2 linked regions of the Occultella kanbiaonis genome follow. Each later gene encodes a partner of the first gene's protein in a complex. Links are inferred from orthologs where the notes say so. Each region holds a gene or a part of one and is shown in the gene's direction. Other genes may lie near its edges.

What was found.
Region 2: the proteins of secA (region 1) and secY are in contact, whole or in part, in a crystal structure (PDB 3DIN), measured with the Thermotoga maritima proteins. The link is inferred for Occultella kanbiaonis from one-to-one orthologs. Residues at the interface, in WP_004082002.1 of Thermotoga maritima: Glu261, Ala262, Arg263, Lys300, Ala301, Arg302, Thr303, Ile304, Ile305, Leu323, Tyr324, Asp325, Pro326, Val329, Ser330, Tyr333, Ile336, Lys340, Phe345, Val349, Glu363, Phe364, Tyr374, Ser375, Gly376, Gly377, Glu393, Ile395, Thr482, Ser483; in WP_004081795.1 of Thermotoga maritima: Glu108, Gly109, Glu110, Glu111, Ala236, Glu237, Arg238, Arg239, Ile240, Thr241, Ile242, Gln243, Tyr244, Ala245, Arg246, Arg247, Val248, Thr249, Gly250, Arg251, Arg252, Val253, Tyr254, Gly256, Ala257, Ser258, Thr259, Tyr260, Leu261, Pro262.

The regions. Positions count from the first base shown.
Region 1 is NZ_CP046175.1:4,046,328-4,050,214, reverse strand. The notes cover bases 269-3,842. They hold secA (preprotein translocase subunit SecA), read left to right. Parts: upstream 269-660; coding sequence 661-3,642; downstream 3,643-3,842. Other genes in these bases: GKS42_RS18605 (Rv3235 family protein), read right to left, coding at 3,738-3,842; GKS42_RS18615 (winged helix-turn-helix domain-containing protein), read left to right, coding at 269-540. In the rest of the region: more of GKS42_RS18615, read left to right, coding at 1-268; more of GKS42_RS18605, read right to left, coding at 3,843-3,887. UniProt on the Escherichia coli protein: Required for protein export, interacts with the SecYEG preprotein conducting channel.
Region 2 is NZ_CP046175.1:1,242,185-1,245,358, forward strand. The notes cover bases 7-2,867. They hold secY (preprotein translocase subunit SecY), read left to right. Parts: upstream 7-716; coding sequence 717-2,018; downstream 2,019-2,867. Other genes in these bases: rpmD (50S ribosomal protein L30), read left to right, coding at 7-40; rplO (50S ribosomal protein L15), read left to right, coding at 42-560; GKS42_RS05500 (adenylate kinase), read left to right, coding at 2,015-2,584; map (type I methionyl aminopeptidase), read left to right, coding at 2,595-2,867. Also shown: more of rpmD, read left to right, coding at 1-6; more of map, read left to right, coding at 2,868-3,174. UniProt on the Escherichia coli protein: The central subunit of the protein translocation channel SecYEG. Consists of two halves formed by TMs 1-5 and 6-10.

The DNA.
Region 1 (3,887 bases):
GCTACGGTCCGGGGGCTCGCCGACTACTTCCGGCTGTCCATCGCGCAGACGTCGGACGCCGTCGCCCGGCTCGTTGCGGCCGGTGACCTGGAGGAGGTGGCGGTGGCCGGGTGGCGCCGCCCGGCCTATCTGCACCCGGAGGCCCGCCGGCCGCGGGCCACGAACGCCCGTGCCCTGCTCGCTCCGTTCGACCCGCTCGTGTTCGAACGGGAGCGCACCCTGGAGCTGTTCGGGATGCACTACCGGATCGAGATCTACACCCCGGCGGCCCAGCGCCAGTTCGGCTACTACGTGCTGCCGTTCCTGCTCGGCGACGAGCTCGTGGCGCGCGTCGACCTCAAGGCCGACCGGGCCGCCGGAGTGCTGCGGCTACGCAGCGCGTTCGCCCAGCCGGAGGCTCCCACCGCCGTCGGGCACGAGCTGGCGCAGGAACTGCGCGTCATGGCGGACTGGCTCGACCTGCCGGACGTCACCGTCGATGCCGACGCCGCCGGCGACCTCATCGGCGACGTCGCGCAGGCACTGACGGGGGTGCGCTGAGAGCGAACCTGTGCCGTGATCGGCGGTCCGGACCGGTACTGCCATCGGAGCTCTCGCATACGATGGACGGTGCACCGGTGTCGAACGACGCCGGATCGATCCGATCCACCGGGAGTGTCAGTGCCTTCGATCCTCGACAAGATCCTGCGCATGGGCGAGGGCAAGATCCTCAAGCAGCTCAACGCGGAGAAGGATCAGGTCAACGCTCTCGAGGACTCCATGAGCGACCTGACGGACGCGGAGCTGCGCGAGGAGACGGACGTCTTCAAGAAGCGGGTGGCCGACGGCGAGTCCCTCGACGACCTGCTGCCCGAGGCGTTCGCCGCGGTCCGCGAGGCTGCCAAGCGCACCCTCGGCCAACGGCACTTCGACGTGCAGATCATGGGTGGCGCGGCACTGCATCACGGCAACATCGCCGAGATGAAGACCGGTGAGGGCAAGACCCTGGTCGCCACCCTACCGGCCTACCTGAACGCACTGTCCGGCAAGGGCGTTCACGTGGTCACGGTGAACGACTACCTGGCCAGCTACCAGAGCGATCTGATGGGCCGGGTGTTCCGGTTCCTCGGCCTGACCACCGGGGTGATCCTGTCCGGGCAGAAGCCCGACGAGCGCCGCCGGATGTACGCCGCGGACATCACCTACGGCACGAACAACGAGTTCGGGTTCGACTACCTGCGCGACAACATGGCCTGGTCCTCCGCCGAACTCGTGCAGCGCGGCCACAACATGGCCATCGTGGACGAGGTCGACTCGATCCTCATCGACGAGGCCCGGACCCCGCTGATCATCTCCGGGCCGGCCTCCGGGGACGTGAACAAGTGGTACGCCGAGTTCGCCCGGGTCGCCAAGCGGCTGCGCCGGGAGAGCGACTACGAGGTCGACGAGAAGAAGAAGAACGTCGGCGTCCTCGAGCCGGGCATCGAGAAGGTCGAGGACTACCTCGGCATCGACAACCTCTACGAGTCCCTGAACACCCCGCTGATCGGGTTCCTGAACAACGCGATCAAGGCGAAGGAACTGTTCACGCGGGACAAGGACTACGTGGTCATGAAGGGCGAGGTCCTCATCGTCGACCAGCACACCGGGCGGATGCTGCCCGGGCGTCGCTACAACGAGGGCATGCACCAGGCGATCGAGGCCAAGGAGGGGGTGGCCATCAAGGCCGAGAACCAGACCCTGGCCACCATCACGCTGCAGAACTACTTCCGGCTCTACGACAAGCTCGCCGGGATGACCGGTACCGCGATGACCGAGGCCGCGGAGTTCCAGAACACCTACACGATCGGCGTGGTGCCGATCCCGCCGAACCGGCCGATGGCGCGGATCGACCAGTCCGACTACGTGTACAAGAACGAGCAGGCGAAGTTCGAGGCGGTCGTCGCCGACCTCGTCGAACGGCACGCGGCCGGGCAGCCCGTCCTCGTCGGTACCACCAGCGTCGAGAAGTCCGAGCTGCTCTCGAAGATGCTGAAGAAGCAGGGCGTCCCGCACGACGTCCTGAACGCGAAGCAGCACGCCCGCGAGGCGGAGATCGTCGCGATGGCCGGCCGCAAGGGCGCCGTCACCGTCGCCACGAACATGGCCGGCCGTGGGACCGACATCATGCTCGGCGGCAACGCCGAGCACCTCGCGATCGCGAACCTCAAGGACCGCGGCCTGGACCCGCAGGAGACCCCGGAGGAGTACGAGGCGGCCTGGGCCGACGCCCTCAGCGAGGCCAAGGAGTCCGTGGCCGCCGAGCACGACGAGGTCACCGAGCTGGGCGGCCTGTACGTGCTGGGCACCGAGCGGCACGAGTCCCGCCGGATCGACAACCAGCTGCGCGGGCGCGCCGGCCGTCAGGGCGACCCCGGCGAGTCCCGGTTCTACCTATCGCTCGGTGATGACCTGATGCGGCTCTTCAACGCCGCGCTGGCCGAGCGGTTCATGAACTCCTCGGGCTTCCCCGACGACATGCCCATCGAGTCCAAGATGGTCACGCGCGGGATCGCCAGCGCGCAGGGCCAGGTCGAGGCACGCAACTTCGAGATCCGCAAGAACGTCCTCAAGTACGACGACGTGCTCTCCCGCCAGCGCACGGTCGTCTACGACGAGCGTCGCCGCGTGCTCGATGGTGAGGACCTCGAGGCCCAGGTGCAGACGTTCCTCGAGGACGTGATCACCGGTGTGGTCACCGAGGCGACCAGCTCCGGCCCGCCGGAGGAGTGGGACCTCGAGCAGCTCTGGACCGACCTGAAGACCGTCTACCCGGTCTCGATCACCATCGAGGACGTGATCGCCGACGCCGGTCACGAGACCCGCGTGACCACCGAGCAACTCGTCTCGGAACTGAAGTCGGACGCGAAGCTCGCCTACGAGAACCGGGAGCAGGAGATCACCCCGGACCTCATGCGTCAGCTGGAGCGACGCGTGGTGCTGTCCGTGCTCGACCGCAAGTGGCGCGAGCACCTCTACGAGATGGACTACCTCAAGGAGGGCATCGGGCTGCGCGCGATGGCCCAGCGCGACCCGTTGGTCGAATATCAGCGCGAGGGCTTCCAGCTGTTCCAGGCGATGAACGAGTCCATCAAGGAGGAGGCCGTCGGGTTCCTCTTCAACGTCGAGGTGCGCAGGCCCGAGCAGCCGGCCGAGACCGACGGCGTGGACGTGGTGGAGGGCTCCGAGACGCCCGTGCTCGAGGCGGCAGCGGAACCGGCCACCGGTGGCACCGACGGCCAAGCCGCGGACGACGCCGTGGCGCCGGGCACCGGAACGACCGGTGCCGCCAAGCCGGCCGGCCAGTCGGGCGCGAGCACGCCCCGAACCCCGGGCAAGCGGGCCGGACGCAAGTCGATCCCCGCGAAACCGGTCGTCGCGACCGGTGCCGACCTCGACGACCCGCTCGGGCTCGGGGCACCCCAGCGGGCCACGAACCTGCGTTACTCCGCACCGAGCGAGGACGGCTCGATGGGATCGACGGTGCGCGCGGCGCAGGCCGGCGTGACCCCGGCCGAGCAGGCCGCCGGGACCGGCGGCGCGAACGCGGCCGGTGGCGCGGCGGGCGCAGCGAACCGGGAGCAGCGTCGCCGGGCCGCGAAGCAGGCCAAGAAGCGTCGCTGACACAGCGGTGAAGACCCGCCCGACCGGCTGAGCCTGCTGATCGCCAGGCAGGCTCAGCTGATCGCCAGGCAGGCTCAGCTGATCGCCAGGCAGGCTCAGCCGATCTCGAGCGCGGTCGCGCGCCACCGGCCGCGGCGGGTCTCGAGCCGGATCGCGGCGGCCCTGACCCTGTTGCCGTCGTGCACCACCACGGACGACTCCCAGGTGCCCTCCGTGATCTCGCACGGGTGGACCCGGCGGATCGT
Region 2 (3,174 bases), 2.8 Mb from region 1 along the record:
CACGGTGGCGCACCTGGTCACCGTTGAGGAGGTCGACTGACATGGCTGAGAAGGCTGTGAAGGCGGAGAAGGCCGACAAGGCATCCGCGAAGACGGAAGCGACCACCGCGTCGCGCCCGGGCACCCTGAAGGTGCACCACCTGCGTCCCGCCCCGGGAGCCAAGACCGCCAAGACCCGCGTGGGTCGTGGTGAGGGCTCCAAGGGCAAGACCGCAGGCCGTGGTACCAAGGGCACCAAGGCCCGGTACCAGGTGCCGGCGCGGTTCGAAGGTGGCCAGACGCCGCTGCACATGCGGCTGCCGAAGCTGCGCGGGTTCAAGAACCCGTTCCGCACCGAGTACCAGGTGGTCAACCTGGACAAGCTCTCCGCGCTCTACCCCGAGGGTGGCGAGGTCACCGTGGCCGATCTGGTCTCCAAGGGCGCAGTCCGCGGCGGACACCTGGTCAAGGTTCTCGGCACCGGTGCGGTCAGCGTCAAGCTGGACGTCACGGTGAACGCGTACTCCGCGTCCGCGAAGGACAAGATCGTCGCAGCAGGCGGAAGCATCGAGCAGGCCTGAGGCACCCCAGGTGTACGGCGGCGCAGGAAGCAATGATTCCTGCGTCGCCGTTCGCCGTTATCGGCCCCGTCGACCGTTAAGGTCGGACGGTACCCATCGGGCGCCACGTCGTGCGCGAGCTGTGCACTACGCCCGTTGACCCAAGCAGGAGGACCTTTGCTCGGCGCATTCGCTCGCGCGTTCCGGACCCCGGATCTGCGGAAGAAGCTGCTCTTCACGCTGGCCATGATGGCCGTGTTCCGGCTCGGCTCCTTCATCCCGACGCCCGGCGTCGACTACGTCAACGTCCAGCAGTGCATCGGTACCGCGGGAGATGGCCAGGACGTCCTCGGCCTGGTCAACCTGTTCAGCGGCGGCGCTCTGCTTCAGCTCTCGGTGTTCGCCCTGGGGATCATGCCCTACATCACCGCGAGCATCATCATCCAGTTGCTCCGGGTGGTCATCCCACGGTTCGAGGCCCTGCACAAGGAGGGCCAGTCCGGCACCGCGGTGCTCACGCAGTACACCCGGTACCTGACGATCTTCCTCGCCGTCCTGCAGGCGACCACGATCATCACCGTCGCCCGGACCGGGAACCTGTTCCCCGACTGCACCGTGCCGATCATCCCGAACGACTCGGTCACCACGATGCTCCTGATGATCGTCACCATGACGGCCGGTACCGGTCTGATCATGTGGATGGGTGAGCTGATCACCGAGCGGGGCGTCGGCAACGGCATGTCCCTGCTGATCTTCACCTCGATCGCGGCCTCGTTCCCGAGCGCCATGTGGCAGATCGCGACGTCGGACAACGGGATCGTGAACTTCACGATCTTCCTCGTCATCGCCCTCCTCGTGGTCGGCCTGATCGTCTTCGTCGAGCAGTCCCAGCGACGCATCCCCGTGCAGTACGCCAAGCGCATGGTGGGCCGGCGGATGTACGGCGGGTCGAGCACCTACATCCCGATCAAGATCAACATGTCCGGTGTGATCCCGGTGATCTTCGCGTCGTCCCTGCTCGCGTTGCCGACGTTGGCCGCGCAGTTCGTCGAGGACCAGACGACACCCTGGGTGCAGTGGGTCGCCGTCAACCTGATGGACCCCGGTGCGAACGTCCACATCGCGATCTACATCGTGCTGATCATCTTCTTCGCGTACTTCTACACCTCGATCACGTTCAACCCGGACGAGGTCGCGGACAACATGAAGCGCTACGGCGGTTTCATCCCGGGCATCCGCGCCGGACGGCCGACCGCCGAGTACCTGCAGTTCGTCATCTCGCGGATCACCGCCGCCGGAGCGATCTACCTCGCCCTGGTCGCGCTGATCCCGACGATCGCGTTCAAGCTGATGAACATCAGCACCCAGATCCCGTTCGGTGGGGTCTCGTTGCTGATCGTCGTGGGGGTCGGACTGGAGACCGTCAAGCAGATCGACGCGCAGCTCCAGCAGCGCCACTACGAAGGGTTCCTCCGATGACTCGTCTCGTCCTCCTCGGCCCGCCCGGAGCCGGCAAGGGCACCCAGGCCACCCGGGTCGCCGACCGGCTCGGCGTGCCCGCGATCTCCACCGGTGACATCTTCCGCGCCAACGTGGCCCAGGGGACCGAGCTCGGCAAGCTGGCGCAGCGGTACATGGACTCGGGCGAGTACGTGCCAGACGAGGTGACTAACAAGATGGTTGCCGACCGCCTGACCCAGCCCGACGCCGCCACCGGCTTCCTGCTCGACGGGTATCCCCGGACCGAGGCGCAGGTGCACGAACTCGACGACATGCTCGCCGCGGCGGGCGAGGCACTGACCCGCGTGGTCGAGCTGACGGCTGACACCGAGGAGGTCGTCGCCAGGCTGCTCAACCGGGCCAAGGAGCAGGGCCGCGCGGACGACACGGAGGACGTCATCCGCCGCCGCCTCGAGGTGTACGCCGAGCAGACCGCACCGCTGGTCACGCTCTACACCGAGCGTGGTCTGCTGGTCCAGGTGGACGGCATGGGCAGCGTCGATGAGGTGACCCAGCACCTGCTGGCCGCGCTCGACGCCAGCTGAGGTAGCCGGCGTGTTCGGCCGCGACCGGATCGAGTACAAGACCCCCGATCAGATGCGCATCATGCGCCGAGCCGGCCTCGTCGTCGCGGACCTGCTGGACGCGGTCCGCGAGCAGATCAGGCCGGGTGTCACCACGGCGGAGCTCGACGCAGTGGCCGCCCGGGTCATCGCCGACGCCGGTGCCACCTCGAACTTCCTGAACTACCACGGGTTCCCGGCCCGCGTCTGCATCTCCGTGAACTCCGAGGTCGTGCACGGCATCCCGGGTGAGCGTGTCATCGAGCCCGGTGATGTGGTCTCCGTGGACGGTGGCGCCATCGTGGACGGCTGGCACGGCGACTCGGCGTTCTCCGTCGTCGTCCCCGACGCGGATCCGGCGGACCTCGACCTGGTGCGGGTCACCGAGGACGCGATGTGGGCCGGGATCGCGGCACTCGCCACGGCGGACCGGCTCGGTCAGGTCGGTGAGGCCATCGATGACGCCGTCACGGCTGCCGGTGGACTCGGCATCGTCGCGGAGTACGTCGGGCACGGCATCGGTTCCGAGATGCACCAGCCCCCGGACGTGCTGAACTACCGGTCCGGCCACC